Regions from separate parts of the Streptomyces sp. NPDC048172 genome, predicted to be linked through region 3. Evidence: riboswitches for the same ligand, from Rfam matches in the RefSeq annotation. Region 3 holds a riboswitch; each other region holds the start of a gene.

Region 1 (5,370 bases), on a different contig from region 3:
CTGCTGGCCCCGCGCGACTACCTCTCCACCTTCATGAAGATCGGCACCATCGGGCTGCTCGCCCTCGGCGTCATCTTCACGCTGCCGACGATGAAGATGGAGGGCGTCACGGACTTCGCCGGAGGCGGGGACGGCCCCGTCTTCGCCGGCTCGCTCTTCCCGTTCGTCTTCATCACCATCGCCTGCGGCGCGCTCTCCGGCTTCCACGCCCTCATCTCCTCGGGCACCACCCCGAAGATGATGCAGAAGGAGACCCAGGTCCGCATGATCGGCTACGGCTCCATGCTGATGGAGTCCTTCGTGGCGATCATGGCGATGGTCGCGGCCAGCATCATCGACCCCGGCCTCTACTTCGCGATGAACGCCCCGGCGGGCGTGATCGGCGACAACGTGCAGGCCGCGAGCGAGGCCGTGAAGGGCCTCGGATACACCATCACCCCCGACCAGTTGGCCGCCGCCGCCAAGGCCGTCGAGGAACAGTCGCTGCTCTCCCGTACGGGCGGCGCGCCCACGCTCGCGATCGGCGTCTCCGAGATCTTCTCCAAGGTGATCGGCGGCGCCGGGATGAAGGCGTTCTGGTACCACTTCGCGATCATGTTCGAGGCGCTCTTCATCCTGACGGCGCTGGACGCGGGTACGCGCGTGGGCCGGTTCATGCTCCAGGACATGCTGGGCAACGTCTACAAGCCGTTCCGCCGCGTCAGCTGGTGGCCCGGCCTGCTGGCCTCCAGCGCCGTGATCGTCGCCCTCTGGGGCTACTTCCTGTGGGTCGGCGTCCACGAGCCGCTCGGCGGGATCAACCAGCTCTTCCCGCTCTTCGGCATCGCCAACCAGCTCCTCGCCGCCGTAGCGCTGGCCGTCTGCACCACGCTCCTGGTCAAGTCCGGCCGCCTCAAGTGGGCCTGGGTCACGGCCGTTCCGCTCGCCTGGGACGCGGTCGTCACGCTCACCGCCAGCTGGCAGAAGGTCTTCTCCAGCGACCCGAAGGTCGGCTTCTTCGAGCAGCGCTCCGTCTACCAGGAGGCCATCGACGCGGGCAAGGTCCTTCCCCCGGCGAAGAACATGGACGACATGCACACCGTCGTCACCAACTCCACGGTGGACGGCGTCCTCTCCGCGCTCTTCGCGGTCCTCGTCATCGTGGTGCTGCTGGACGCCGGGCGCACCTGCTTCCGGGCGATCCGCAACCCGGGCACCGCGACGCTGACGGAGGTTCCGCACCAGGAATCCAAGATCGTCGCCCCGGCGGGGCTGATCCCCACGAAGGAGGAGAAGGCGGAGCTTGCCGCCGCCGGCACGTCCTCGTCCTCGTCCTCGTCCAGTGAGGAGGTCCGATGAACCCTCTCCTGAGGGCGGGGCGCTGGATCCGCTGGTACGTCCGCGAGTTCACGGACGAGAGCGCGTACGAGCGGTACGTGGCGCACGTCCGCCGGCACTCGGGGCCCTCGGCCCCGGTGCCGACCCGCCGCGACTTCGAGCGCCGCCGCACGGACGCCCGCGAGGCGGACCCCAGAGACGGCTACCGCTGCTGCTAACCCACCCCAGCCAAGCAGAGGGCACCCCCTGCTCCTCCCTCCACTGAGCTTGGGAAGTCCGCGCTTCTCCCTCCACCCCACAGCGCTTGGGAGTCCTGCGCTTCTCCCTCCGCCCCGCTGCGCTTGGCAGGCCTGCGCTTCTCCCTCCACTCCACTGCGCTCGGGAGCTCTGCGCTTCTCCCTCCGCCCCTCTGAGCTTGGGGCTGCGCCCCTGCCGGGGCGAGCCCCGCTTCTCCCTCCGCTGTGCTTGGGAAGTCTGCGCAAGGCGCAGGGTTGGCAAGCGCAGCCCCCCCACGCCGGGTACCCCGCGCACAAGAGCCGCGCCCGGGGTGCCCCGGGCTGTGCTTCGCGGGCCGCGCCCGCGTCGTGGCTTGTCGCGCAGTTCCCCGCGCCCCTTAGGGAGAAGGGGCAAGCCCAAAAGTCTTGGACCGGTCGCGCCCCGCGGCGGAGCCGCAAAACAAACACAGCCCCGCGCCCCTGAGGGAGAAGGGGCAAGCCCCGAGGTGTTGTGACCGGGCGCGCACCCGCGGCGGAGCCGCACATCAAACACAGCCCCGTGCCCCCGAAGGGGCAAGCCCCGAAGTCCTGCACCGGGCACCCCGGCACGCTCGGCCGGGAAAATTGCGGTGCTCTCTGTCAGAGGGGGCGGACATCATGGGCGGTATGGACTTTACGGTGAGGGCCGCGTACGCGGAGGAGTTCGGGGCAGTCGGGGAGCTGACCGGAGAGGTGTATCTCCGGGACGGGCTGCTGGACTTCGGGGAGTCGGACGGGTATCTGCGGACACTCCGGGACGCCGCGACCCGCGCGGCACAGGCAGAGCTCCTGGTAGCCGCCGACCAGAACGGCACACTCCTCGGCACAGTGACATACGTAGGCGACGGCGGCCCGTACGCGGAGCTGGCCGGCGAGAGCGAGGCCGAGTTCCGGATGCTCGCGGTCGACGGCGCCGCCCGCAGCCGAGGGGTCGGGGAGGCGCTCGTGAGAGCGTGCGTGGACCGTACGAGGGAGCGCGGCCGCACGGGCATAGTCATCTGCAGCCAGCCCCACATGCACGCCGCCCACCGCCTCTACACCCGGCTCGGATTCCACCGCGCGCCCGCCCGCGACTGGAACCCGATCGAGGGCGTCGACATCACGCTCCAGGCGTTCACGCTGGCTCTGTAGGGCCTTGTAGGGCCCTGCAAGGCCCTGCGGCGCGCCACCGCACTGTAAACCATCTCTTGACCCTCGACACAACATCTAGGGGCGCCTCCACCACGCACCCCAACATGTATGCTCGACCGAGCCGTTCGCCGCAGGGGAATCCGGTGTGACTCCGGAGCTGTCCCGCAGCGGTGTGCGCCGTGCTGCCTGTACGGCGCGAGCCCGAATGCCTGCCGGGCGGCATCGACGAACGTCCGGGTCTCGTGGAGTGGACCGGGGGCGGCGCCGTGGAATGCCATGCCCGTGAGGGCGCTGTTCGGCATGCCCGCGCGCCGGCGTCCCGTGCCCGCCCTCGGCCCCTGAGCGAGGGAGAGCAGAGCAGTGACCATCGCACCATCAGCTCCGTCAGTGCCGTCGGCGACGGCACCAGGACTCACGGCACCGGGACTCACGGCACCCGGAACGGAACCCGAAGCTCCGGACGACGCGCCCGCCGCCGCGCTCCTGCGCACCCTCACCGACCTCACCGCGGACCTCACCGCCGTCGCCCCCGGCAGGATCGCCGCCGCGGCCCTGCGGGGACGCCGTCGGGACTCGTCCGAGGCCGAGCTGCGGGAGCTCGCCACCGAGGCGGCGGCCGGGCTGATCGGTGAGGAGCCCGAGCACTCCCGGCTCGCGGCGCGCCTGCTCACCCTCGCGATCCGCGAGGAGGCGGCCTCCCAGGGCGCCACCTCGTTCTCCGCCTCCGTCGCCGTCGGCCACGCGCAGGGGCTGATCGCGGACGCCACGGCGGCCTTCGTCCGTACGCACGCCGCGCGGCTCGACGCGCTCGTCGAGGAGGCCCTCGCCGAGGGCGCCGACGACCGCTTCGGCTACTTCGGGCTGCGCACCGTGCACTCCCGCTACCTGCTCCGGCACCCGACGACGCGTCAGGTGATCGAGACGCCGCAGCACTTCCTGCTCCGCGTGGCCTGCGGTCTGGCCGACGGCGACTCCGAGCGCGCCGCGGACGAGATCGTGGACGAGGTCGCGGCGCTCTACGGGCTCACCAGTTCGCTCTCCTACCTGCCCTCCTCCCCCACCCTCTTCAACTCCGGCACCCGCCACCCCCAGATGTCGTCCTGCTATCTGCTCGACTCCCCCCGGGACGAGCTGGACTCGATCTACGAGCGGTACCACCAGGTCGCCCGCCTCTCGAAGCACGCGGGCGGCATCGGCCTCTCGTACGCGCGGATCCGCGCGCGGGGCTCGCTGATCCGGGGGACGAACGGGCACTCGAACGGCATCGTGCCGTTCCTCAAGACCCTGGACGCCTCGGTCGCCGCCGTGAACCAGGGTGGGCGCCGCAAGGGCGCCGCCGCCGTCTATCTGGAGACGTGGCACGCGGACATCGAGGAGTTCCTGGAGCTGCGCGACAACACCGGCGAGGACGCCCGCCGCACCCACAACCTCAATCTGGCGCACTGGATCCCCGACGAGTTCATGCGCCGCGTCGAGACCGACGCCGACTGGTCGCTCTTCTCGCCCGCGGACGCGCCCGAGCTGGTCGACCTGTGGGGCGAGGAGTTCGACGCCGCGTACCGCAGGGCCGAGGCCGAGGGGCGCGCGCTGCGGACCGTGCCCGCGCGGCAGCTCTACGGCGCGATGATGCGCACCCTCGCGCAGACCGGCAACGGCTGGATGACGTTCAAGGACACCTCCAACCGGACCGCCAACCAGACGGCGGAGCCGGGCCGTACCGTCCACTCCTCGAACCTGTGCACGGAGATCCTGGAGGTCACCGACGACGGCGAGACCGCCGTGTGCAACCTCGGGTCCGTCAACCTCGCCGCCCACCTGGGCGAGGGCGGGGACGGCCGCGAGATGGACTGGGAGCGCCTCGACGCGACCGTCCGCACCGCCGTGACGTTCCTCGACCGCGTGGTGGACATCAACTACTACCCGACCCCGCAGGCCGAGGGCTCCAACTCCCGCTGGCGGCCGGTCGGCCTGGGCGTGATGGGCCTCCAGGACGTCTTCTTCCGGCTGGGCCTGCCCTTCGACTCCGCGGAGGCCCGCGCGCTCTCCACCCGTATCGCCGAGCGGATCATGCTCGCGGCGTACGAGGCGTCCGCCGGGCTGGCCGAGCGGAACGGCCCGCTCCCGGCCTGGTCCGCGACCCGTACGGCGCGCGGCGTGCTGCACCCGGACCACTACCCGAACGCCGAGCCGCGCTGGGCGGACCGCTGGGCGGCGCTGCGCGCCCGTGTCGCGCGCACCGGGATGCGCAATTCGCTGCTGCTCGCCATCGCGCCGACCGCGACCATCGCCTCGATCGCGGGTGTCTACGAGTGCATCGAGCCGCAGGTCTCCAACCTGTTCAAGCGCGAGACGCTCAGCGGCGAGTTCCTCCAGGTCAACACCTACCTGGTGGAGGAGCTGAAGCGGCACGGCCTGTGGGACGACCGCGCCCGCGAGGCGCTGCGCGAGTCCAACGGCTCGGTCCAGGACCTGGGCTGGGTGCCCGCCGACGTCCAGGCGCTGTACCGCACGGCGTGGGAGATCCCGCAGCGCGCCCTCATCGACATGGCCGCCGACCGCACCCCGTACCTCGACCAGAGCCAGTCGCTGAACCTGTTCATGGCCTCCCCCACCATCGGGAAGCTCAGCTCGATGTACGCGTACGCCTGGAAGCGCGGCATCAAGACCA
Region 2 (5,370 bases), on a different contig from region 3:
CTCCTCGCACATCGGCTTCTCCCTCTCCACCACGCACGTCTGCTCCGGCGCCGTCATGGGCTCCGGGATCGGCCGCAAGGGCGGCGTCGTGCGGTGGTCGACGGCGGGCCGCATGGTCGTCGGCTGGGCGCTGACCCTGCCCGCCGCCGGTCTCGTCGCCGCCGGTTCGGCCCTGCTGGCCGACCAGGGCGACTGGGGCGTGACCACGGTGGCGGTGCTGCTGGTCGCCATCTGCGCCGCGATCTGGCTCCGCTCCCGACAGGAGCCGGTCGACCACACGAACGTCAACGACATGGGCCCGGAGGCCGCGCCCGCCGCCTCGGCGACGGAGACCGAGCCCCCCGGGGTCGTCACAACCGCGATGCAGGCGGTCGCGCCGCCTCCGCCGCCGTCAGCCGCAGCACCCGCCGACGACGAGCCGACGACGGCGCACGCACCCGCCCAGCGGGCCGCGTCCGCGACGAGCCTCTCCTAGGCCCAGGCCGGAAGGAAGACCGCAATGGACATCGACTGGGCCGCACTCGGCCAGGTCTTCGGAGTCAGCCTCGTGGCGACGGTCGCCCTCGTGGGCGTCTTCACCCTCGGCATCGTCGGCGGCTCCGCCCGCCGCGCGGACGGCGGCACTCCCGCACTCGCCCGCGCGGGCGCGTACACGTGCTACGCGGTGTGCGCCGCGGCGGTGGTGTTCGGGATCTATCTGATCGCGGCGTAGCCAGGCGCCAGGTGTCAGGCGCCAGACATCCGGCGCCGGACACCCGGGCACCACGTGCCCCACTCCATGAAGAACGCCCCCGGGATCACTCCCGGGGGCGTTCTTCATGCCTTCTCGGCGTATGGCGAACTGACGCACTGCTATGTTCTGCGTCACATCGGCCAGCGGCGAAGTGCCATGTGTCATATTGGAGACGTCGGCTGGGTAGGACCCAACTCGACTGGCCCATAAGGATGTTGTCGGCCAGACAGTGGCTCGCTTCCAGCTGACGGCACGCCACCATGCGAAGAGAGAGAAGGCAGCATGACCAGAGAAGCTGATCCGAGCCTGAACCGTCGCAGGCTCCGGATCGAGCTGCGCAAGGCACGGGAGCAGTCGGAGAAGACGCAGAAGGACGTGGCCGACGCCCTTGAGTGGTCACTCTCGAAGCTCATCCGCATCGAGGCCGGGACCGTCGGGATCTCCATCACCGACCTGCGCGCCCTGCTCCAGCTGTACGGGATCACCGACCCGGACGCCGTGCACGACCTGGAGGAGGCGGCACGGGCCTCCAAGGGCCAGTCGTGGTGGACGCAGTACACCGACATGCTCAACCCGAAGGTGGCGCAGCTCCTCAGCTACGAGGGAGCGGCCGAGGAGTACCGCTGCTACGAGTGCGTCCTCATGCCCGCCGTACTGCAGACGTCCGAGTACACGAGCGCGCTGCTGGCCCCGTTCGACTCCCCTGACACCCCGCGCGCCGTCGAGCTGCGGGCCACGCGTCAGGAACGGCTCTTCGACGACGGGGTCGGGCCGACGGCGGAGTTCGTGCTCGCGGAGTCGCTGCTGCATCTGCAGATCGGCGGGCCGACCGTGCTGCGCAAACAGCTGGACCACCTGCTCGCGCGCGCCGGGCAGCCGGGCGTCTCCGTGCGCGTCCTCCCCTTCTCGGCGGGCGCCCACCGCAGCACCTCCAGGTCGTTCATCCTGCTCGGGCTCAAGGACGACGACGACCTGCTCTTCATGGAGGGCGCCGGAGGGACGGTCCTGACGCGCAGCGACATGGAGATGACCGTCTGGTACCAGGAGTGCTTCGCGGACATCAGCGAGCGCGCCCTGTCGATCGAAGAGTCCCGGACGCGGATCGAGCACGTCAGGGACGCCTTGAGCAGCAGTTAGTCCCTGACGGGGCGAGGGCAGGAAGGACGCGGCAGTGTCCGGTTGGCAGGAATGGCGGGAGCGGTTAGGCGGAGCGTTACGCGCCCTCAGGGGCGCGCCCGACGCGGCCGCCCGTCCTCCGGACGCCGAGGAGGGCGAGCTGTCGGCCGGGCTCACCGAGCGCGGCACGAACCTCCTCATCACCCTTGAGGCGGCCAGGACGGACAACCAGATCCGGCTGACCTACGCGCGCGCCCTCGCCACCTCGCTCCGGCTGCTCATCGGGGGCGGTGCGGTGGCATGCGCCACCTACGCGGGCGGAGGCTGGGCGCTCGTGCTGAGCGTGTGCGGCGCCTCGCTCCTCGCCGCCTGCTGCGTGGTCGTGGGACGCCGAATACGCCGCGCCGTCAACGGTGGCGCGGACCGCGGGGACGGCCGTGGGAGAGACGGCCGGGGAAGAGACGACCGCGCGTAGGCGCGAGCCCGTACCAGAGCCCCGCTCCGCCGGCGACGAGCGCGGCCACCAGCCCCCACACCACCGCCCGTGCCGCCCCTTCCGGCGCCAGCAGCGAGGCGGCGGCTCCGAGTCCGGTGGCGAGAAGTCCCACGGCGAGGCTGTATCTCGCGGTGAGGGAGAGAGGAGAGCGCGGGTCCCGCCCGGCACGGCTCTCCCCCGGGCGCCGCACCGCGTCTTCCGTCCGGTCGGGCATCGCCCCCACCGCCATCCCCTCCGCCTGAGGGAGTCCAGGCGCCGTCGTCAGTCCTCCGCGACCCAAGTCGCCGTGGTGGCCAGGAAACTACTCCATTGCGCGGTCGTAAAGGCGAGTACGTCGCCATCGGGACACTTGGAGTCCCGCACCAGGATCCGGCCCGCGGCGTCGCTGACCTCGACGCACGCACCGGGTCCGTCATTGCTGTAGCTACTCTTGATCCATATACCCGCGGACGAGTCTTCCTCGAACACTGCGACCTCCTCCGGCCCGAAAGCCAGCGCCCCGACGTGGCCGCGCGTCTGTGGCATGCGCCCCCCTTGCCGGCCCCGCGCTGCCGCCGAAGCCGGACACATTCGGTCGCATACCGTCCGCCGCAGGCAAGAAATCGCCTCCTGCCGTCGTTTGGCGCTCTCCCGTTTGTCATGTGCAGTCTTCCCAGCGGTCCGGGGCGCAAAGGTGCATTACTGGTCGCACGACTGCGGAAGTGCGGCGCGTGTGGGGCTCACCACTCCGCCCCCATTGCAGGTCAACAGCAAGTTGACGCCTCTCGGCCAACGTGGTGGACTTCCGGTGCCAAACGGCGGCATGGAGAGGAAGCCGGTGCGAATCCGGCGCGGTCCCGCCACTGTCACCGGGGAGCGCTCCCTCACCCAGAGCCACGGTCGCGTCGCGCGGCTGGAAGGCCGGGGCGGGCGTCGATCCGGGAGCCAGGAGACTCTCGCCGTCGGTCACGTCGAGCCAGGGCGAGGACCCTGAGTGAGGACACATGTCATGCGCGGCCCCGCCCTGAGCGATTCCGGTCCCCTGCCACCGACGCCACCTCTGCCGCCGCTGTTCCGCCGAGGCGCCGCGGCGCGCTGAATGATGCGGATGCGGGCTTCTTACGCGTACGCCTGCGGCGCCGCCCTCGGATACGCCGTCGATCTTCTGCTGGGTGACCCCCGGCGCGGCCACCCCGTCGCCGCCTTCGGGCGGGCCGCCGGGGCGCTGGAGCGGCATGTGTGGCGGGACCGGCGGGACGCGGGCGCCGGGTACGCCGTGCTGGCCGCGGGCGCCGTGGTCACGGGTGCGGCCGTGCTGGAACGGGCCGTGCGGGACCGGCCCGGCGCGCGGACCGTGCTGACGGCCGCCGCCGTGTGGAGCGTGCTGGGCGGGACGAGCCTGGCGCGGGAGGCGCGGGCCGTCGGCTCGGCGCTGGCCGCCGGGGACGTCGAGGTGGCCCGGGAGCGGCTGCCGCACCTGTGCGGGCGGGACCCGCAGGCGCTGGACGCGGAGGCACTGGCGCGCGCTGTCGTGGAGTCGGTCGCGGAGAACACCTCGGACGCCGTCGTGGGCGCCCTCGTGTGGGGCGCGGTCGCGGGAGTGCCGGGCATGGCCGGGTTCCGGGCGCTCAACACGCTGGACGCGATGGTGGGGCACAAGTCGCCGCGGCACCTCCGGTTCGGCTGGGCGGCGGCGCGGCTGGACGACGTCGTGGGGTGTCCGGGAGCGCGGCTGACGGCGGTGCTCGCGGCCGTTGCCGGTGACGACGCGCGCGGAGCCGTACGGGCGTGGCGCGAGGACGCGCACCGGCATCCGAGCCCGAACGCGGGGCCCGTGGAGGCCGCGTTCGCGGGCGCGCTCGGCGTACGGCTGGGCGGCACCCTCGCGTACGGCGGCCGTACGGAGCACCGTCCGGTCCTCAACACCTCCGGGCGGCCCGTACGGACGGAGGACATCGCGCGTGCCGTACGGCTGTCGCGACGGGTGAGCGCGCTGGCGTTCGCCACCACCGTGGCGGCGGGCGCCGTGCGGATGAGGGTGCGGGAGGGAGTGCGCCGTGGGCGCGAAGGGAAGCGCTAGGGACGGCGGGACGGGCGGCGGGACCGGCGGCGGGCTGCTCGTCGCGGGGACGACCTCGGACGCGGGCAAGAGCGTCGTGACGGCGGGAATCTGCCGCTGGCTGGCGCGCAAGGGGATCAGCGTGGCGCCGTTCAAGGCGCAGAACATGTCACTGAACTCGTTCGTGACGCGGGACGGCGCCGAGATAGGCCGCGCCCAGGCCATGCAGGCCGCCGCGGCCCGGGTGGAGCCCAGCGCGCTGATGAACCCCGTACTGCTCAAGCCCGGCAGCGACCGCACCAGCCAAGTGGTGCTCATGGGGCGTGCCGTGGGCGAGATGTCGGCCAAGGGCTACTTCGGGAACCACCGCAGCGGCGTGTACGGGCGGCGTGAGGACCTTCTGGAGCCCGTCGTCGCCTGTCTGGAGGAGCTGCGGCGTACGCACGACGCGGTCGTCTGCGAGGGCGCGGGCAGCCCCGCGGAGATCAACCTGCGGCGCAACGACATCGTCAACATGGGCCTGGCGCGCGCCGCGCGGCTGCCCGTGCTGGTGGTCGGGGACATCGACAGGGGAGGCGTCTTCGCCTCGCTGTTCGGGACGACCGCACTGCTGGCCGAGGAGGACCAGGCGCTGCTGGCGGGCTATCTGGTCAACAAGTTCCGCGGGGACGTCTCGCTGCTGGAGCCCGGCCTGGAGATGCTGCGGAAGCTGACGGGGCGGTCGACGTACGGGGTGCTGCCCTTCCAGCACGGGCTGGGCATCGACGAGGAGGACGGGCTGCGTGTCTCCCTGCGCGGCACGGTGCGCGAATCCGAGGTGACGGCGCCGTACGGCGCGGACGTGCTGCGGGTGGCGGTGCTCCCCGTGCCGCTGATGTCGAACTTCACGGACGTCGACGCGCTGGCCGCCGAGCCCGGCGTGGTCGTGCGGTTCTGCGACCGTCCCGAGGAGCTGTCCGACGCCGATCTGGTGGTGGTGCCGGGGAC
Region 3 (5,370 bases):
AGCGCGAGGTGTGGGACGCGTTCCCCGAGGGACGCCCCGTGGATCTGCGTACGGGCGTGCCCGAGGACGACCAGGTCGCCCGGGGCGGCGGCTGGGGGCCCGGGCGGACGGTGCGGGCCGCCGTGGTCGTCGCGCTCCTCCAGGACGCCAACGCCGCCCGGCCCGGCGCCGTCGCGAGCCTGAGGCTCACCGGAGCGCGGCTGACCGGCCCACTCGACCTGGCGGGCGCGGAGATCGCCCACGCCCTGTGGCTCGACGGCTGCTGGTTCGAGGAGGGCATCGACCTCTCCGGCGCGGCGACCCGGTCGATCGCGATCAGGGACAGTCGGGTGCCGAGCGTGGAGGCCGGACTGATCCGTACGGAGGGGCGCTTCGACCTGCGGCGTACGCGCGTGGAGTGCGGCGCCGCCTCGCCCTTCCACCGCAGGGTCACCGCCCTGTCGCTCATCAACGCCCATGTGAGCGGCGCCGTGAGCCTCAACGGGGCGGAGGTCGTGGCGCCCGGGGAGTGGGCCGTGTCCGCCGGTGGACTGGTCGCCGAGGGCGGCCTCTACGCCCAGGACGGCTTCGTCGCGCACGGCGAACTCCGCCTCATGGGCGCCCAGTTGCCGGGCGGGCTCCATATGCGGGGCGCGCGGCTGGAGCGGCCGTCCCCGCGCGGGGTGGCGCTCGCCCTGGACAACGCCGTGGCCTCGACGCTCGACTTCTCCAGCGGCTTCACCGCGCACGGGACCGTACGGCTGCGGGGCGCCCAGGTCTCGGACAGGGCGACCTTCGCGGAGGCCGTCCTCGCCGGGCCGCCCGACGGTGGCGGCCCGTGCCTGGCCGCCCCGCTGCTGCGGGCCGTCGACCTCGACCTCACCCTCGCCGGGCGCCCGTCCGGCGCCGTGGACCTGCGCGGCGCGCAGGTGTCCCAGCTGTACGACACCGGGCCGAGCTGGCCGGACGTCGTGGAGCTGGACGGCTTCGTGTACGGCTCGCTCATGGGGGACGACGAGGCGGGGCGGCGGGACGCCGTGGCCGGTCGCGTGGCCTGGATCCGGCGCGGACCGGGCTACAGCCCCCAGCCCTACGAGCAGTTGGCGAGCTGGTACCGGAGGGACGGCCATGACGACGACGCCCGCCGCGTGCTCCTGGCCAAGCAGCGCCACCGGCGCGGCACGCTGCCCCCGGTCACGCGTGCGTGGGGGTATCTGCTCGACGCGACCGTCGGCTACGGCTACCGCCCCTGGCTGGCCGGAGTGTGGCTCCTCGCGCTGACCGTGCTGGGCACGGCGGCCTTCGGCGCGGGCTCCCCCGCTCCGGCGAAGCCGGGCGAGGGCGCCCCGTTCCACCCCCTCGTCTACACCCTCGACCTCGTGATCCCCATCGGCGGCCTGGGCCAGCGCACCGCCTGGTACTGGCCGGACGACGGCCTCCAGGCGCTGGCCCATGCGCTGATCGCCCTCGGCTGGGTGCTGACGACCGCCGTCGTCGCGGGCGTGACCCGCGCCCTGCAGAAGAACTGACGGCCACCGGAAGAACCGGCGGCCGTCCCCGGGCGCACTACCCACGCGCGGGGATCTCCGTCTACGCTGGCGGTGCAACTGGTTCGCCCCACCCGCCAGGTGGGACGCGTCGTAAGAGGGAACCCGGTGGGATTCCGGGACTGCCCCGCAGCGGTGAGTGGGAACGAACGCCGTCATGAGCACTGGGCCCGACGAACAGGGCCTGGGAAGCGACGGCCAGTAGGAGCCCTCCGGAACCGGTATCCGGTGTCCGGCAGGCAAGCCCGCGAGTCCGAAGACCTGCCCGTTGTCCGCGTACGCCCACGCGTGTGCGGTACATCCCGGTGACCTCGCGGGCAGGTCGGCGTACACAGCTCAGGCGGACGGACGCACGCCGCGCGTCCCTTCTCCGCCGCTGTCCGTCCCCTTCGCGCCCTCGTCCCGTCCCCGGGATCCGACGAGACATCTCGCGAAGGAGATCTCCGTGACACCGAAGTCCGCAGCCGCGGCAGCACGGGCCACCGTGGCCACCGTGTACGGCTACCCCCGTCAGGGCCCGAACCGAGAGCTGAAGAAGGCCGTCGAGGGCTTCTGGAAGGGCCGCGTCACCTCAGAGGACCTGGGCCGCACCGCGGCCGAGCTGCGCGAGGCCAACTGGACCCGGCTCGCCGAGGCGGGCGTCCACGAGGTGCCGACCGGCGACTTCTCGTACTACGACCACATGCTCGACGCCAGCGTCATGGTCGGCGCCGTCCCCGAGCGGCACCGCGCGGCCGTCGAGGCCGACGCGCTGGCCGGGTACTTCGCGATGGCCCGCGGCACCCAGGACGTGGCGCCGCTGGAGATGACGAAGTGGTTCGACACCAATTACCACTACCTCGTCCCCGAGCTGGGCCCGGACACCGACTTCACCGCGAACCCCGCCAAGCAGGTGGCCGAGCTGAAGGAGGCCCTCGCGCTCGGCCTCACGGCCCGGCCCGTCCTCGTCGGCCCGGTCACCTATCTGCTGCTGGCCAAGCCCGCGCCGGGCGTCGCCGCCGACTTCTCGCCGCTGAGCCTGCTGGAGCGGCTGCTGCCGGTCTACGCCGAGGTCCTCGCCGATCTTCGGGCCACGGGCGCCGAGTGGGTGCAGCTCGACGAGCCCGCGCTCGTCCAGGACCGCACCCCGGAGGAGCTGGAGGCCGCGGCCCACGCCTACCGTGAGCTGGGCAGGCTCGCCGACCGCCCCCGGCTGCTGGTCGCCTCGTACTTCGACCGTCTCGGGGACGCCCTCCCCGTGCTGGCCAAGAGCCCCGTCGAGGGGCTGGCCCTCGACTTCACGGAGGCCGCCGCCGCCAATCTGGACGCCATCGCCGCCAACGGCGGCCTGCCCGGCAAGCGCCTGGTCGCGGGCGTCGTCAACGGCCGCAACATCTGGATCAACGACCTGGAGAAGTCGCTCTCCACTCTCGGCACCCTCCTCGGCCTCGCCGACCGGGTCGACGTCGCCGCCTCCTGCTCCCTCCTCCACGTCCCGCTCGACGCCAGGGCCGAGCGCGACATCGACGCGGAGGTGCTGCGCTGGTTGGCGTTCGCCCGGCAGAAGACCGCCGAGATCGTCACCCTCGCCAAGGGGCTGGCCCAGGGGACGGACGCCATCGCCGGGGAGCTGTCGGCCAACCGCGCCGATCTCGCGTCCCGCGCGGGCTCCGCGCTCACCCACGACCCGGCGGTGCGGGCCCGCGCCGCGGCCGTCACCGAGGCCGAGAAGCACCGCTCCCAGCCGTACGCCGAACGCGCCGCCGCCCAGCGGAACCACCTCGGGCTGCCGCTGCTGCCGGTCACCACCATCGGCTCGTTCCCGCAGACCACCGCGCTGCGCACCGCGCGGGCCGACCTGCGCGCCGGGCGTATCGACGAGGCGGCGTACGAGGAGCGCATCAAGACCGAGATCCGCGACGTGCTGGCCTTCCAGGAGAAGGCGGGCATCGACGTCCTGGTGCACGGCGAGCCCGAACGCAACGACATGGTGCAGTACTTCGCCGAGCAGCTGTCCGGCTATCTGGCCACGCAGCACGGCTGGGTGCAGTCCTACGGCACCCGTTACGTACGCCCGCCGATCCTGGCCGGTGACATCTCGCGCCCCGAGCCGATGACCGTACGGTGGACTACGTACGCCCAGTCGCTGACCACCCGCCCCGTCAAGGGCATGCTGACGGGCCCCGTCACCATGCTGGCCTGGTCCTTCGTCCGCGACGACCAGCCGCTGGGCGACACGGCCCGCCAGGTCGCCCTCGCGCTGCGCGACGAGGTGAACGGCCTGGAGGCCGCCGGGACCTCGGTGATCCAGGTCGACGAGCCCGCGCTGCGCGAGACGCTGCCGCTGCGTGCCGCCGACCGCGACGCGTATCTGGCGTGGGCCACCGAGGCGTTCCGTCTCTCCACCGGCGGGGTGCGTCCGGACACGCAGATCCACACGCACATGTGCTACGCCGAGTTCGGCGACATCGTCCAGGCCATCGACGACATCGACGCCGACGTCATCAGCCTGGAGGCGGCCCGCTCGCACATGCAGGTCGCGCACGAGCTGGCCGACCACGGCTACCCGCGCGAGGCGGGGCCCGGGGTGTACGACATCCACTCGCCCCGCATCCCCAGCGCGGAGGAGGCGACGGCGCTGCTGCGCAAGGGACTTGAGGCCATCCCGCCCGAGCGGCTGTGGGTCAATCCGGACTGCGGCCTGAAGACCCGCGGCTGGCCGGAGACCCGCGCCTCGCTGGAGAACCTGGTCGCCGCCGCGCGCACGGTCCGCGAGGAGCTCCCCGGCCGCGCGGACTGACCGCCCGCACCCCAGACCGTGGCCCGGGGGCGGTGGGCAGGTGGCCCTTCCACCGCCCCGGGCCACACTCCTGTCGCCGGATCAGCGGAGCCCCTCGTAGTCGGGGCCCACGGTGAGGGTGACGGCGCCCGGGACGACTCCGCCCTCGCCACCCCGGGTCGCGGGGTCCGGCAGGCGGGAGGCGAGGACCTCGGCGGAGCGGCGGAGGTTCTCGGGGTAGCTGACCGTGGTCTTCTCGACCTCCTTGGTGGCGTTTCCGGTCGTCGTCACGGTGAAGCCGAGGGCGCGCAGGTCCTTGGCGACGTCGGCGGCGCGTCCGTCCTTGCCGGTGCCGTTGAGCACCTGGACGCGGACGGAGCGGGTGGGGATCGGCTTCTCGCGGGCCGCCTTCTTCAGCCGCTTCTCGTCCACCTCCTTGTCGTGGGCGAGCTTGTCGAAGAGCCGGGCCGCCTGCGGGTACTGCCAGACGACGTTGGCCCGGTCGGAGGGGACGTCGGCCTGGCGCGGGTAGTTGGGCACGGTCAGGAAGGCGAGGCGGTCCTTCGGGATGCCCTTGACCTCGTTGGCCAGGTCGTACAGCGGCTTGAGTCCGGCGAGTTCCTTGTCCGTGGTCAGGGACTTGGTCGTGGAGTCGAGGAAGTCGTACAGGTCGTCGGGGCTGGTGAGCTTCGACTGCGCCTTCTCGGCCAGGGCCCGCATGAACTCCTGCTGGCGGCCGATGCGGCCGAGGTCGGAGCCGTCGCCGACGCTGTAACGGGTACGGACGTAGCCCAGGGCCTTCTCGTCCTTGACCGTCTGGCAGCCCGCCTCCATGTCGAGGTGGGCCTTCTTGTCGTGGATCGGCTCCTTGGGGCAGACCTCGATGCCGCCCAGCGCGTTGACCATGCCCTTGAAGCCCTGGAAGTCCACCGACATGAAGTGGTCCATGCGCAGCCCGGTGTTCTTCTCCACGGTCTTGATGGTGCAGGCCGCCGCGGCGCCCACGTCGCCCTTGCTGCCGCCGATCGCGAAGGACTCGTTGATCTTGAAGGAGTGCGGCGCCGACTTCTTCCCGTCACCCCGCTC

The links. Region 3 has a riboswitch for cobalamin ahead of metE (5-methyltetrahydropteroyltriglutamate--homocysteine S-methyltransferase). Riboswitches for the same ligand answer to the same signal wherever they lie in the genome.
Region 1: linked by a shared signal. The riboswitch ahead of ACGF3A_RS04635 (ribonucleoside-diphosphate reductase subunit alpha) and the one ahead of metE (5-methyltetrahydropteroyltriglutamate--homocysteine S-methyltransferase) in region 3 are both predicted to bind cobalamin.
Region 2: linked by a shared signal. The riboswitch ahead of ACGF3A_RS18060 (cobalamin biosynthesis protein) and the one ahead of metE (5-methyltetrahydropteroyltriglutamate--homocysteine S-methyltransferase) in region 3 are both predicted to bind cobalamin.

What each region holds. Positions count from the first base shown of each region.
Region 1 is NZ_JBIDAT010000001.1:1,020,137-1,025,506, reverse strand. It holds gene ACGF3A_RS04650 (carbon starvation CstA family protein) at 1-1,338, shown strand, start outside; gene ACGF3A_RS04645 (YbdD/YjiX family protein) at 1,335-1,535, shown strand; gene ACGF3A_RS04640 (GNAT family N-acetyltransferase) at 2,199-2,702, shown strand; cobalamin riboswitch at 2,799-2,934, shown strand; gene ACGF3A_RS04635 (ribonucleoside-diphosphate reductase subunit alpha) at 3,063-5,370, shown strand, end outside.
Region 2 is NZ_JBIDAT010000004.1:54,521-59,890, forward strand. It holds gene ACGF3A_RS18035 (anion permease) at 1-475, shown strand, start outside; gene ACGF3A_RS18040 (hypothetical protein) at 500-712, shown strand; gene ACGF3A_RS18045 (helix-turn-helix domain-containing protein) at 1,016-1,870, shown strand; gene ACGF3A_RS18050 (hypothetical protein) at 1,905-2,324, shown strand; gene ACGF3A_RS18055 (DUF397 domain-containing protein) at 2,607-2,870, opposite strand; cobalamin riboswitch at 3,152-3,280, shown strand; gene ACGF3A_RS18060 (cobalamin biosynthesis protein) at 3,433-4,404, shown strand; gene ACGF3A_RS18065 (cobyric acid synthase) at 4,382-5,370, shown strand, end outside.
Region 3 is NZ_JBIDAT010000006.1:500,791-506,160, forward strand. It holds gene ACGF3A_RS28030 (oxidoreductase) at 1-1,508, shown strand, start outside; cobalamin riboswitch at 1,571-1,810, shown strand; gene metE (5-methyltetrahydropteroyltriglutamate--homocysteine S-methyltransferase) at 1,972-4,305, shown strand; gene ACGF3A_RS28040 (LCP family protein) at 4,387-5,370, opposite strand, start outside.